2 regions of the Ruminococcus flavefaciens AE3010 genome follow, and region 1 is predicted to be linked to the other one. Evidence: predicted binding sites of a transcription regulator. Region 1 holds the regulator's gene; the other holds the start of a gene.

Evidence for each region. Region 1 encodes NrdR, which represses ribonucleotide reductase genes. Its sites were predicted from a motif close to CACNANATNTNGTG; they were not measured.
Region 2: a site for NrdR is predicted at 3,273-3,286, ahead of N774_RS0102775 (anaerobic ribonucleoside triphosphate reductase). Genes of this name have one in related genera too.

Annotation. Positions count from the first base shown of each region.
Region 1 is NZ_JAGT01000001.1:2,463,199-2,469,213, reverse strand. Features, by position in the region: gene gyrA (DNA gyrase subunit A) at 1-420, shown strand, start outside; gene N774_RS0110780 (metallophosphoesterase) at 444-1,241, shown strand; gene N774_RS0110775 (manganese efflux pump) at 1,244-1,858, opposite strand; gene N774_RS0110770 (sugar phosphate isomerase/epimerase family protein) at 2,092-2,895, shown strand; gene nrdR (transcriptional regulator NrdR) at 2,892-3,368, shown strand; gene N774_RS18310 (hypothetical protein) at 3,389-3,787, shown strand; gene N774_RS0110755 (DUF4830 domain-containing protein) at 3,790-4,188, opposite strand; gene N774_RS0110750 (pseudouridine synthase) at 4,267-5,052, shown strand; gene N774_RS0110745 (ABC transporter ATP-binding protein) at 5,167-6,015, shown strand, end outside.
Region 2 is NZ_JAGT01000001.1:608,503-614,517, forward strand. Features, by position in the region: gene N774_RS0102765 (MIP/aquaporin family protein) at 1-254, opposite strand, end outside; gene nrdG (anaerobic ribonucleoside-triphosphate reductase activating protein) at 424-924, opposite strand; gene N774_RS0102775 (anaerobic ribonucleoside triphosphate reductase) at 934-3,252, opposite strand; gene N774_RS0102780 (hypothetical protein) at 3,500-4,351, opposite strand; gene N774_RS19700 (hypothetical protein) at 4,694-4,909, shown strand; gene pyrE (orotate phosphoribosyltransferase) at 4,951-5,604, shown strand; gene N774_RS0102795 (permease) at 5,788-6,015, opposite strand, start outside.

The sequences.
Region 1 (6,015 bases):
ACCGAGAACGGCTACGGCAAGAAGACAGACCTTGACAGCTACCGTATCCAGAACCGCGGCGGCTTCGGACTTACCAACTACAAGACAGACGATATCCGCGGAAAGGTATGCGGCATCAAGATAGTTGACGAGGAGGACGATATCATTCTCGTATCAAGCGACGGTATCATCATCAGAATACTCGCCAGCGATATCCGTATCATGGGACGTATCGCAAAGGGCGTACGCGTAATGAGAGTCAATGAGGGTGCTAATGTAGTTGCATTCACCCGTGCCGAGCACGACGACAATGCCGAGACCGAAAAGGTGGAGCAGCTCACAGAGGAGCAGCTGAAGGAAGCAGAAGCCGAGGCTGCACTTGAGGAGCAGAACGAAGTGATCGACGAATCAGCTCCCGAGGACGACGATAACGAGGAATAATACTCCCGCATAAGGAAAACACATTGATATACTTTTTACTTGCAGTAACGATATTTCTGCTCTATGCCCTGTTCGAGAACTTTTTCATGCTGAATATAAGGCGTGAAAAGCTGGGAATCGGCATAAGGATAGTACATCTTTCCGACCTCCACAAGAGAACGTTCGGTAAGGAAAACTCCCGCTTATGCCGTAAGGTAAGAGCAGAAAAGCCCGATATAATCATATTCAGCGGCGACCTTGTATCAAGGTCCGTCAAGGGTCTCAGCAATGCCGAGGCGACGCTGAGGGAGCTGTGCAATATAGCTCCAGTGTATATGATATACGGAAACCATGAGCAGAGCATATATATTGAAATGCGCGACAAGCTTGAAGAAATGTTTGCGCGGAATGACCAGATAATGCTGAAAAACAGCAGTACCACCGTGAATATCCGCGGCAGGGAGCTGAAAATATTCGGGCTCCTTGAAAACTACGGCGTTTACAAGAAAGACGGCGGCTACCGTGACCTTGACATCATTGATGTGGGGGAGCTGAACAAGCTTCTGGGAAAGTGTCCCGAGGGCGAGGTGCTGCTCATTGCCCACAATCCCTTTTTCGGCGAAGCCTATGCGGAATGGGGCGCAAAGTACACATTCAGCGGTCATGTTCACGGCGGCATAGTGCGTCTTTTCGGCGTGGCAATGCTGTCTCCCGAGCGCAGCTTCTTCCCGAAAAATGCCAAGGGAGTCTATGACTTCGGCGGAAAAAAGCTGCTTGTGTCGGCAGGTCTGGGAAAGCTGAGGCTTTTCTGTCCTCCCGAGATAGTGGTGTACGAAATATAGCTTTATGCCGAAACTACGGCAAAAATAATGAGAAACAGTCCTCCCGTCCACGAGAAGTCGTGGTTCAGGGAGGATATTTTTCTGCCCGTGAGAGAGCCGAGTATCAGCGCGGCAGCTCCGCAGATGAATACGGCTGCGGCTGCACCTGCGGCGGATATATTCGTACCGCCGCAGCTCAGACCCGTTGCGGCAGCGTCAAGAGAGCCTGCAATGGCAAGGACGGCAGCTTCACCCATGGACAGCACCTTGGAGCTGTCCATATCAACTGCGGAATCGTCCAGACAGAGCTTGACGAATACGGATAGCTCGCCCATTTTTACGGAAATACCGTCCTTTTCGGAGATACGCCGTATAATGCTGCGCAGTATGCTTTTTGCGATATTCAGCGAGCCTATGGTGATAAGGAAAGCCGTACCGATGACGTGGACAGTATGGGACGTAATAAAGCCCGAAATAATATCTGAAAGGGTAACGGAAATAAATAAAACGGCAGCCGAGAACATATCTATTATGAGTGCGGAGCTCAGGGGTATCTTCACGCCGCTGTTGCAGCAGGCAGCTGCCGCAAGATATATGTCGATACTGACGATGAATGCGAGAAAAAATTCTTTCAGCAAAATAAACACCTCCGCAGTATCATATGCGCCTGATCAGTAAGTAGTGAGTAGAAAGTAGTTAATAGAAAGTAGTGAGTAGAGAGTTGGATATGTATTTTTTACTACTCGCTACTCTCTGCTGACTATTCACTAAAAATAATAATTTTGCTTAGCAAAATTATTATTTTTTATTGACTTTTTACCTGAATATGGTATAATAAAAGTGTATCGTTATATTGTTGGGAGGGATAATTTTGATAGCAGGTGTTTCTACAGCTTGCCTGTATCCCAAGCCCATTGAAGAAGCCCTTTATGAACTTGCTGTCAACGGCGTTTCCACCGTTGAGCTGTTCATAAATACTCATTCCGAGCTGAAAAAGAGCTTCGCTCACGGCGTTGCGAACCTTATGAAAAGATTCGACGTTAAATGCCCCTCAGTACATCCGTTTACCTGCGAAATAGAGCCGCAGATGTTCTTTTCGGAGTACGAGAGAAGAATTGACGATATGCTTGAATATTACAAGCTTTACTTCCGTTTTATGAATATCGTTGGAGCTGATATTTTTGTTTTTCACGGCGGCAAGCCCTCCTCAATATGTACTCCCGAGCTCTACTGCGAAAGGTATTCAAGGCTTTTCAGACTGGGTAAGGAGTTTGGTGTCACGGTGGCAGTGGAGAACGTTTCCCGCTGCAAAAGCGCCTCTGCGTCATTCATAAAGGATATAAAGAATATGCTTGGCAGCGAATTTGCCTTTGTGCTTGATACAAAACAGGCTGTCCGCTCAAACGAGAGCCCCATGAAGTTCCTTGACGTGGTGGGAGACAAGATATGTCATGTCCACATAAGCGATTCGGGAGAAATGGGCGACTGCCTCCTCATAGGCAGGGGACGATTCAACTTTAAGCAGTTCTTTGAAAAGCTTGCGGTATACAATCCTGATTGCAGCGTTGTCTTAGAGCTTTACAGAAGCGGTTTTTCGGGTATAAGCGACCTGATATCCAGCTATAACAAGCTCAGCAGGATGACTGAACCTTACGGCAGGGAGCAGAGCTTATGAAGTGTCCATACTGCGGATATGAAGATTTAAAGGTAATAGATTCACGCCCTGTCGATGACAAGACAAGGCGCAGACGAGAATGTGTCAGATGCGGAGAGAGATTCACCACCTATGAAGCTGTGGAGGTCCCCCTGCTTATGGTGGAAAAGAGGGACGGAAGCGTCCAGCTCTTTGACAAGGCAAAGCTCATAAACGGCATAGTCTCGGCAATAAAAAAGCGACCTGTCTCGGCTGAGAAGGTCACGGAAATAGCAAATTATGTGGAGAACTACTACGCGAATGCTCTCAGGACAGTTGCCAGATCCACCGAGATCGGCGAGCTGGTGCTTGACAGACTGCGGGAGATAGATCCCATATCCTATATAAGATTCGCTTCGGTATACAAGGACTTTACCGATATCGACAGCTTTGTAGCTGCTATAAGCGAATTTGACGGAAAAGAGCAAAAAACGGAAGATAATTCCGAAATATAAAATTTATGGAGGGTTTTACCATGAGTAACAACGGCACACCAAACGGACTGGACAATTTCCTTGAGAATTTCAACGACATCAACACCGAGAGAACATTTGCAGAGGCTGAGGTCAAGAAGAATTCAGCAATTGCAGCTATCGCATATCTTCTTCCAATTCTTTTCTTTCTGCCGATCTGTATCGACGGAAACTCAACATACTGCAAGTTCCATGCAAATCAGTCTCTTACATGGCTTATCGTAGCTATTGTACTTGGCATTATATTTACAATACTTGGTCTTATCCCTATCTTTGGCGTAGTATTCAGAATACTCTGGCCATTTGTTATTCTCGGAATAGATTTCGCATTCATTTACGGTGCTATCAAGGGAAAGGCTTACAGAATACCTTTCGTAGGAAGCCTTCTCAACGTATTCTGATATCAGCTTACAGGTAATCTTATACTGCCGCTGTCCTCACTGTATACCATTGAGGCAACGGCAGTATTGTCACATACGAGAAGCTCTGCAAGCATTTTTTTGTTTTCGGGGCTGTAATTTTTTATCTCATAGACGAAAAGCCTTGCGTTTCTGCCTGCGTATCTGCGCAGAGGAAGTCCCTGTTTATCCTGCATGACTGCGTATTTCTCATAGACATCGGAAAAGCTCTCGGGTATAGTCACGGTCTTCTCGGATATTTCCTCTACCTCCCAGCCGTGAGAGGCAAAGTAGCCCATACGCTGAGATGCATTTTCGGCAGGTACTGCGGATACCGTGGTTTCGCCTTTTTCGCTGCACGCCGCAAGTGCAAATGCAGCCGCTATAAATATAGTTTTTCTCATGTGATCACTCCTGTACAGGTCCATTCTACAGTAAATCTTATTCACCCATGTTTGTACATTATACCGAAAGGAGCCGCAATGGCGCAGATAAGACTTGATAAATTCATATCCGAGCGCACGGAGTACTCCAGAAGTCAGATAAAGGAGCTTGCCGCAAAAGGAAAGATAACCGTTGACGGCACAGCTGTGAAACGCTCTGACACAAAAATAGACAGCGATACAGCTGCGGTAAATGTGTGCGGACAGGAGCTGAAAAGCTCGCGGTACAGGTACATACTGCTGAACAAGCCACAGGGCTATGTGTGCTCTACCGATGACAAGGACGGGGAGACAGTATTGAAGCTCATACCGCAGGAAATGCGGACAAAGGGCATGTTCCCCGCAGGCAGACTTGACAAGGACAGTACGGGCGCTCTGCTTATCACAGACGACGGCGAGCTGGCTCACCAAATATTGTCACCACGCCGAAAAATAACCAAAATATATATTGTGAAACTTGCCAGACCATTTGAGAATAATTATATTAACAAATTTGCCGAGGGCATTAAACTCGCCGATGGGGAGACTTGTCTGCCCGCACGCGTAAAATCGGCGGAAAACAGCGATAAACTGGCAATGATAGAAATTTGTGAAGGAAAATATCACCAAGTTAAAAGAATGTTCGCTGCCGTGGGCAATCACGTAGAAAGACTGGCACGCGTTTCGCTGGGAGCTTTGATTTTGCCCGAAAAACTGGCAATCGGAGAGTGTATGGAATTATTGCACAAAGATGTTGAAAACTTGTTCAAACCACAGGATTTTGACCTTTTTTACAGTCAATTTTTCCCTGTTTTTTCGGCAAATCTAATAAACAACTATTTGTAACTTTGGCAATTTAGCAACTTGAAATTATTTGGAAAGTATGGTATCATATTATCATAGCTGATAGTGGAAAAAAATATATCGGCACAAAATTTTAACTGGAGGACAGGATTAAAAATGGCAGGCTTAACACTTAAAAACATTTATAAGAAATATCCGGGCGGCGTGGTTGCTGTTTCAGATGTTAATTTAGAGATAAGAGATAAGGAGTTTATCGTTCTCGTTGGACCTTCCGGATGCGGAAAGTCAACTACCCTCAGAATGATCGCTGGTCTCGAGGAGATCTCAGAAGGCGAGCTTTATATAGGCGACAGACTCGTTAATGATATCGCTCCAAAGGACAGAGATATCGCAATGGTTTTCCAGAACTATGCTCTTTACCCTCATATGACAGTATTTGAGAACATGGCTTTCGGTCTTAAGCTCCGTAAGGTTCCTAAGGACGAGATCGAGAGAAAGGTTAACGAGGCTGCAAAGATCCTCGACCTTACACACCTTCTCGACAGAAAGCCTAAGGCTATGTCAGGTGGTCAGAGACAGAGAGTTGCCCTCGGCCGTGCTATAGTACGTTCACCTAAGGTATTCCTTCTCGACGAGCCTCTCTCAAACCTCGACGCTAAGCTCCGTGCTCAGATGAGAACCGAGATCGCTAAGATCCACAAGAAGCTGGGTACTACATTTATCTACGTAACTCATGACCAGACAGAGGCTATGACAATGGGTGACAGAATCGTTTGTATGAAGGACGGTTTCGTTCAGCAGATCGATACACCTCAGAACCTCTACGAGAACCCTGTAAACAAGTTCGTTGCAGGCTTCCTCGGCTCACCTCAGATGAACTTCATCGACGCAGAGCTCAAGGAAGAGTACGGTCAGTATATAGTTGAATTCGGCGCAACAAACGGCAGAGGCAACAGATACCAGATCATCGTTCCCGAGTCAAAGGTCAACGAGGATCTCGCTGCT
Region 2 (6,015 bases), 1.9 Mb from region 1:
CCTACAAAATCAGTAAATGTCATTCCTCCGCTCAAAAGAACTCCAAGCGATACTGCAGGATTGATATGACATCCAGAAATATTGCCTACACAATAAGCCATACCGACAATAACAAGTCCGAATGCGAGAGCAGTAAGTATATATCCCCCGCCGTTCTTTGCGTCACAGCCTACCAGCATTGCCGTACCGCAGCCAAGAAGAACAAGCACGAATGTACCTATTACTTCTGCTACATATTTTTTGATTGATTCCATATAATTGCCTCCTTAACATATAAAATTATTTCGGATATACCGATAATTTAATTATATCATCATTTATACATTTATGTCAATATTTTCTAATAAAAAATACAGATAATTATTTATGCTCAATATTATGCAAATTGTAAAACACCCCACCCGCTTTACGGGTGGGGGTGTTTTATGGTTCTTTTTCGATAACTTTTCCGTTTTTAAGGCTTTCCTGACAGTCGATATATCTCTGGTTGGAGCTTCCGCGGAATTTTATTTCCCAATCCTTTTGTTCAAGGATAAACGGTCCATCTATGAGATAATCGGTCACAGCAAGCAAGTCTCCCCAATGATTCTGATCGCGCTCTTCAAAAAGCTTTTCAAACGTATAGCCCGTATATGTTATTATATCAAGTCCCAGCTTTTTTATCTCTCTGCCTAAATCAGCCAGAGCTTCTGCCTGACAAAAGGGCTCTCCCCCGCTGAATGTTACTCCGTCAAGCAATGGGTTCCCTTTTATCTTTTCAAGAAGCTTTTCTGTTGTAGTAACAGTTCCGCCCTCAAAATCATGAGTCTGTGGATTATGGCAGCCCTTGCAGTTATGCGGGCAGCCCTGAACAAATACAGTAAATCTTATTCCAGGACCGTCAACTATTGAGTCGTTGACGGTTCCTGCAATTCTGAGTTCCATTATATCACCTTATACATTATGCTTAACTCGGTCATGCTCTTCTGCACGCTTTCCGTTGTTAAAACGATCCAGTGTACCAACAAGATAGCCTGTGATTCGTCGTATCCTGTCAAACGCAACATTGTCGGAATGCTCTTTTCGTCCGCAGCAGGGACAGGTCTCACCGATGATGCCTGTGTATCCGCAGCAAGGGTCACGATCAACAGGGTGGTTGATAGCGCCATAGCCTATTCCCGACTCCTTCATGCAGCGAACGATCTTTTCAAATGCGCTGAGGTTCTCAAGGGGATCGCCGTCGAGCTCGATATAGCTTATATGACCTGCGTTAGTAAGCTCGTGGTAAGGAGCCTCTATCTTTATCTTCTCAAATGCACTGATAGGATAGTAAACAGGTACATGGAATGAGTTTGTATAATAGTCACGGTCTGTAACACCTTCGATTATACCGTACTTCTTGGCATCCATACGTACAAAACGACCTGAAAGACCTTCCGCAGGAGTTGCAAGAAGTGAGAAGTTAAGACCTGTTCTCTTTGATTCCTCGTCAAGACGCTTTCTCATTGAAGAAATGATCTCGAGACCGAGCTCACGAGCCTCTTCGCTCTCACCGTGATGAGCTCCGATAAGAGCCTTTAAGGTTTCAGCAAGTCCGATAAAGCCAACAGATAGCGTACCGTGTTTAAGTACTTCACCTACTGTATCATCAGGACCCAGCTTGTCGGAATCGATCCATATCCCCTGTCCCATAAGGAACGGATAGTTTCTTACTCTCTTCTGAGACTGAATATTGAAGCGGTGCATGAGCTGGTCGATAACGAGCTCCATTTTTTCCTCGAGCATTTCAAAGAACAGACCAACGTTATGGTCGGCCTTGATAGCAAGACGAGGAAGATTTATAGATGTAAAGCTGAGGTTGCCTCTGCCTGTAACGATCTCTCTTGAAGGATCGTAGTTGTTTCCGATTACTCTTGTACGGCAGCCCATGTATGCTATCTCAGTATCAGGATTGCCCTCCTTGTAATACTGGAGATTGTACGGTGCATCGATAAACGAGAAATTCGGGAAAAGTCGCTTTGCAGAAACTCTGCAGGCAAGCTTGAACAGATCATAGTTAGGATCATCAGGATTGTAGTTGATGCCCTCTTTGATCTTGAATATGTGTATCGGGAAGATAGGAGTCTCGCCGTTGCCGAGACCTGCTTCCTGAGCAAGAAGGACGTTCTTTATTACCATTCTTCCCTCAGGAGTTGTATCTGTACCGTAATTTATAGAGCTGAAAGGTGTCTGAGCGCCTGCACGGCTGTTCATGGTATTAAGGTTGTGGATAAGCGCCTCCATAGCCTGATAAGTAGCTCTGTCGGTCTCTTTTTCAGCGTTTCTTGTAGCGAAAGCCTGAATTTTCTCCGCAGTTTCCTTATCTGTATACTTCAGCAGAAGCTCCAGTTCCTTTTCCTTATAGCCGTTATCATTGGCAAGTGTTGGTTTAAGTCCGAAGTTTTCTGACATCTCTTTCTTTATTTCATCTATTGCTTCAAACTCGTTCTCAACTCCGCCTATAAGCGACAGAGCTCTTGCAACATTCTGTGTATATCTTGACGCATATGTTTTCTTTACGCCGTCAGCCATTGCATAATCAAAAGTAGGGATACTCTGTCCGCCATGCTGATCGTTCTGGTTGGACTGGATAGCGATACAGGCAAGAGCAGAATAGCTTGCAATATCGTTTGGCTCTCTGAGGAAGCCGTGTCCTGTGGAAAAGCCGTTAGTGAAAAGCTTTTTAAGATCGATCTGTGTACATGTGGTAGTCAGAGTATAGAAATCGAGGTCGTGTATATGGATATCGCCCTCGCGGTGAGCCTTTGCGTGTGCAGGCTCAAGGACATACATTTCATAGTATTCCTTTGCGGATACAGAACCGTATTTGAGCATGGTGCCCATAGCTGTATCGCCATCTATATTAGCGTTCTCACGCTTTATATCACTGTCTTTTGCAGGACTGAAAGTCAGCTCGTTAAGTACGCACATCAGATTGGTCTTCATCTCACGTGAGCGTGTACGCTCGTAACGATAGAGAATATATGCCTTTGCTGTTTTAGCGTGACCTTTTTCGATAAGAACTTTCTCGACGAGGTCCTGGATCTCTTCAACAGTTGGAGTTTTTCCCGGGTATTGTTCCTCATACAGTCTGCACACCTCGACTGCAACGTCCATTGCAACGTTGAAATCTGTACCTCCGCGAGCTTGTGCAGCCTTAAAGATAGCGTTTGCGATCTTCTCTATATTAAAAGGAACTTTTCTTCCGTCTCTTTTAATAATATGGATTATCATTTCTTTATCATACCTCCAAACACAATATATAGTGTCTCTCTTTTCAATCGTTCTTTATAAGTATATAGCATTATTCAATGAATGTCAATGTAGGTTATAGACAATGTAACTGTTGAAAAGGCGGAAGTTTTTAGAATATTCGTGCATAAATCATTTATAAAATAGGCTTTTAGCGATATTCCGAGCTTTGAAGCGGTCTACAGACAGTAAAACGCCCAAACACTATATATAGTGTTTGGGCGAAAAATTATACAATATGACAAAGCACATATTCGGCAATGGTTTTATATGCTTTTTCGGTAAGAGCACCTGTATCAGTGCTTATAAATTCTTTTGAGATATTTCCGTCAACTCCCTTTAGAGCTGTATTGGTGTCTATGCAGTATACATTGTTTGTGTTTGCAATAGAGAGAAGCTTTGTATTGAATTCGTTTATAACTCCGTTATCAATGGCGCCTCCCTCACTCGCGGGCGGAAGCTGCATAATGTATATATCTGCGTCTGTGAGATAGCCTCTTACGTTTTTTACTAACTCGGTATAGCTTGATATCATGTCATCTACAGATGATGTTCCGATATCATCTCCAAGCATGATGTAAACAACTTCGGGCTTCTTGATTTGCAGTATCTCATATACGGTTTTAGTTCCGTATGAAGACTCTAACGTATAAGTGTTGCAGTTCGCCGCACCGAGCTCTCCGCTTCCGATAATATCCGTAAGTCCCGTATACTTTCCCATATCGATAAGAGTATTGTCTGTTACCAGACAGCAGGAATCAAGATATGAGCTGTCCCTTGGCTGAGACTGAGCTATCGGATTTGTAACGGAAGAGCCGTTCTGCTGAACAGTCTGCGCCGAACCGTCTGAACCGCCTGAGCTTTCTCCGTCCGACTCTGCGGGAGGTTTTTCTTCAACAACAACATTTTCAAATTCATCACTGAAAAAATTCTCATTGAAGTTTGCCGCAACCATATATAATATGAAACACGCGGCAAACGAGAGCAGAAAAATCGAAATAAGTCCCCAAAAGCTGAACCTGACCTTTGGTCTGCCGCGTTTCTTGTCAGATATTCTTGTTATGCTTTTCTTTTTAGCCATATATACTCCTGAAATAATTAAGCGCCGGCTTTTTCAAGGCACACTGCGCTATGATTTGCCGTTACGGCAGTTACATATATTATACCTCTTTTTATTATTCTTTGCAATACTTTTAGGAAGTTTTATTTTATTTTTGCTTATCGTCTTGAATTATTCACGAAAAAGGACTATAATGGTATTATAATGTTTTAAGGAGGGATGATCTAATGATCCATTGCGGCAAACCAATGATAAAGGGCTTTTTTTAAAATTGAAAAGCGCGGTATCCCAACAAGAGGAGCTTCTCTCGAGTATCCTGTCTCTACGTTCTACGAAGGAGACAACAAGTTATGTGAAGTCCCTGTGGATACTACTCTCGGATATTACTGCTCGGAATGTGGTATGCTTATCGGAGTTTTCCCCGTTACTCACCCTACAGGCTTTGCGGGCAAGTATAATCAGGACATCGATGATAACATTGATATCCTACCTAAAAAGGTCTGTGTGGAATGCGGTGCAGAGATTGATCTTGATTACCCTCGCTGTCCATTTTGCGGTCATATCTATGAGGCAATATAGCAGCATAAAACGATAATTAATTTAATACGGAGGTATACATAATGAATTACAAGGAAAGCTTTATAAAATTCATGGTGGACTGCGGTGTGCTTACATTCGGCGAGTTCACGCTGAAAAGCGGAAGAAAGGCTCCTTACTTCATCAACTGCGGAAACTATAAAACAGGCGCTCAGCTTGCAAAACTTGGTGAATACTATGCCGAGTGCATCAAAGCAAATGATATCCCTGTAGATACCCTTTTCGGACCTGCATATAAGGGTATCCCGCTGGCTGTATCTGCTGTTGTTGCTCTGAGCAATAAGTTCGGCCTCGACGTTTCCTACTGCTTCGACAGAAAAGAAGCAAAGGACCACGGCGAAGGCGGTATGTTCGTAGGAAAGGCTCTCGAAGATAACGAAAGAGTTGTCATCATCGACGATGTTATGACTTCTGGAAAGGCTCTCCGCGAGTCTATGCCAAAGCTTATGACTGCTGCTGATGTTAATGTAACAGGTATGGTCATCACTGTTGACCGTATGGAAAAAGGCACAGGTGAGCTTTCTGCTGTTCAGGAAGTCAAGAGAGACTTCGGCGTTATCGTCTACCCTATCGTTACTATGGAGGATATCATCGAGGCCATTAAGAACGATATCGTTCCGGGCAAGGAATACCTTGATAAGATGCTCGAATACAGAGAAAAGTACGGTGTAAAATAATAAAAAAGAGCCTGTGACAAAATCTCAGGCTTTCTTTTTCAGGAAGGCTCAGGGAGCATAAAAGGCATTTTCCATATCTTATTTATATTTTCTTTTTTCTATAAAAAGGAGTAAGAAAATAAGGATTATCCTCCCTATCGTCTCTGATAAAAAGAGCACTTCCGATATGGAAGTGCTCTTTATTTACTTGAATAAGATTATCAGGAACTGCGATACCAGTACAACTGAAATTAAAGCTACGGGGTATGTAGCAGCATATGCGGAAGCAACGTTTTCTGTACCTGCTGTACTGATAAGAGTACCGAGGGCAGGGGTAGATGTCATACCGCCTGTGATAGATCCGAGGTTATTGAGAAGGCTCAGCTTCAGAACGTACTTAGCAAACAGATATCCGATTATCATAGGTACGAT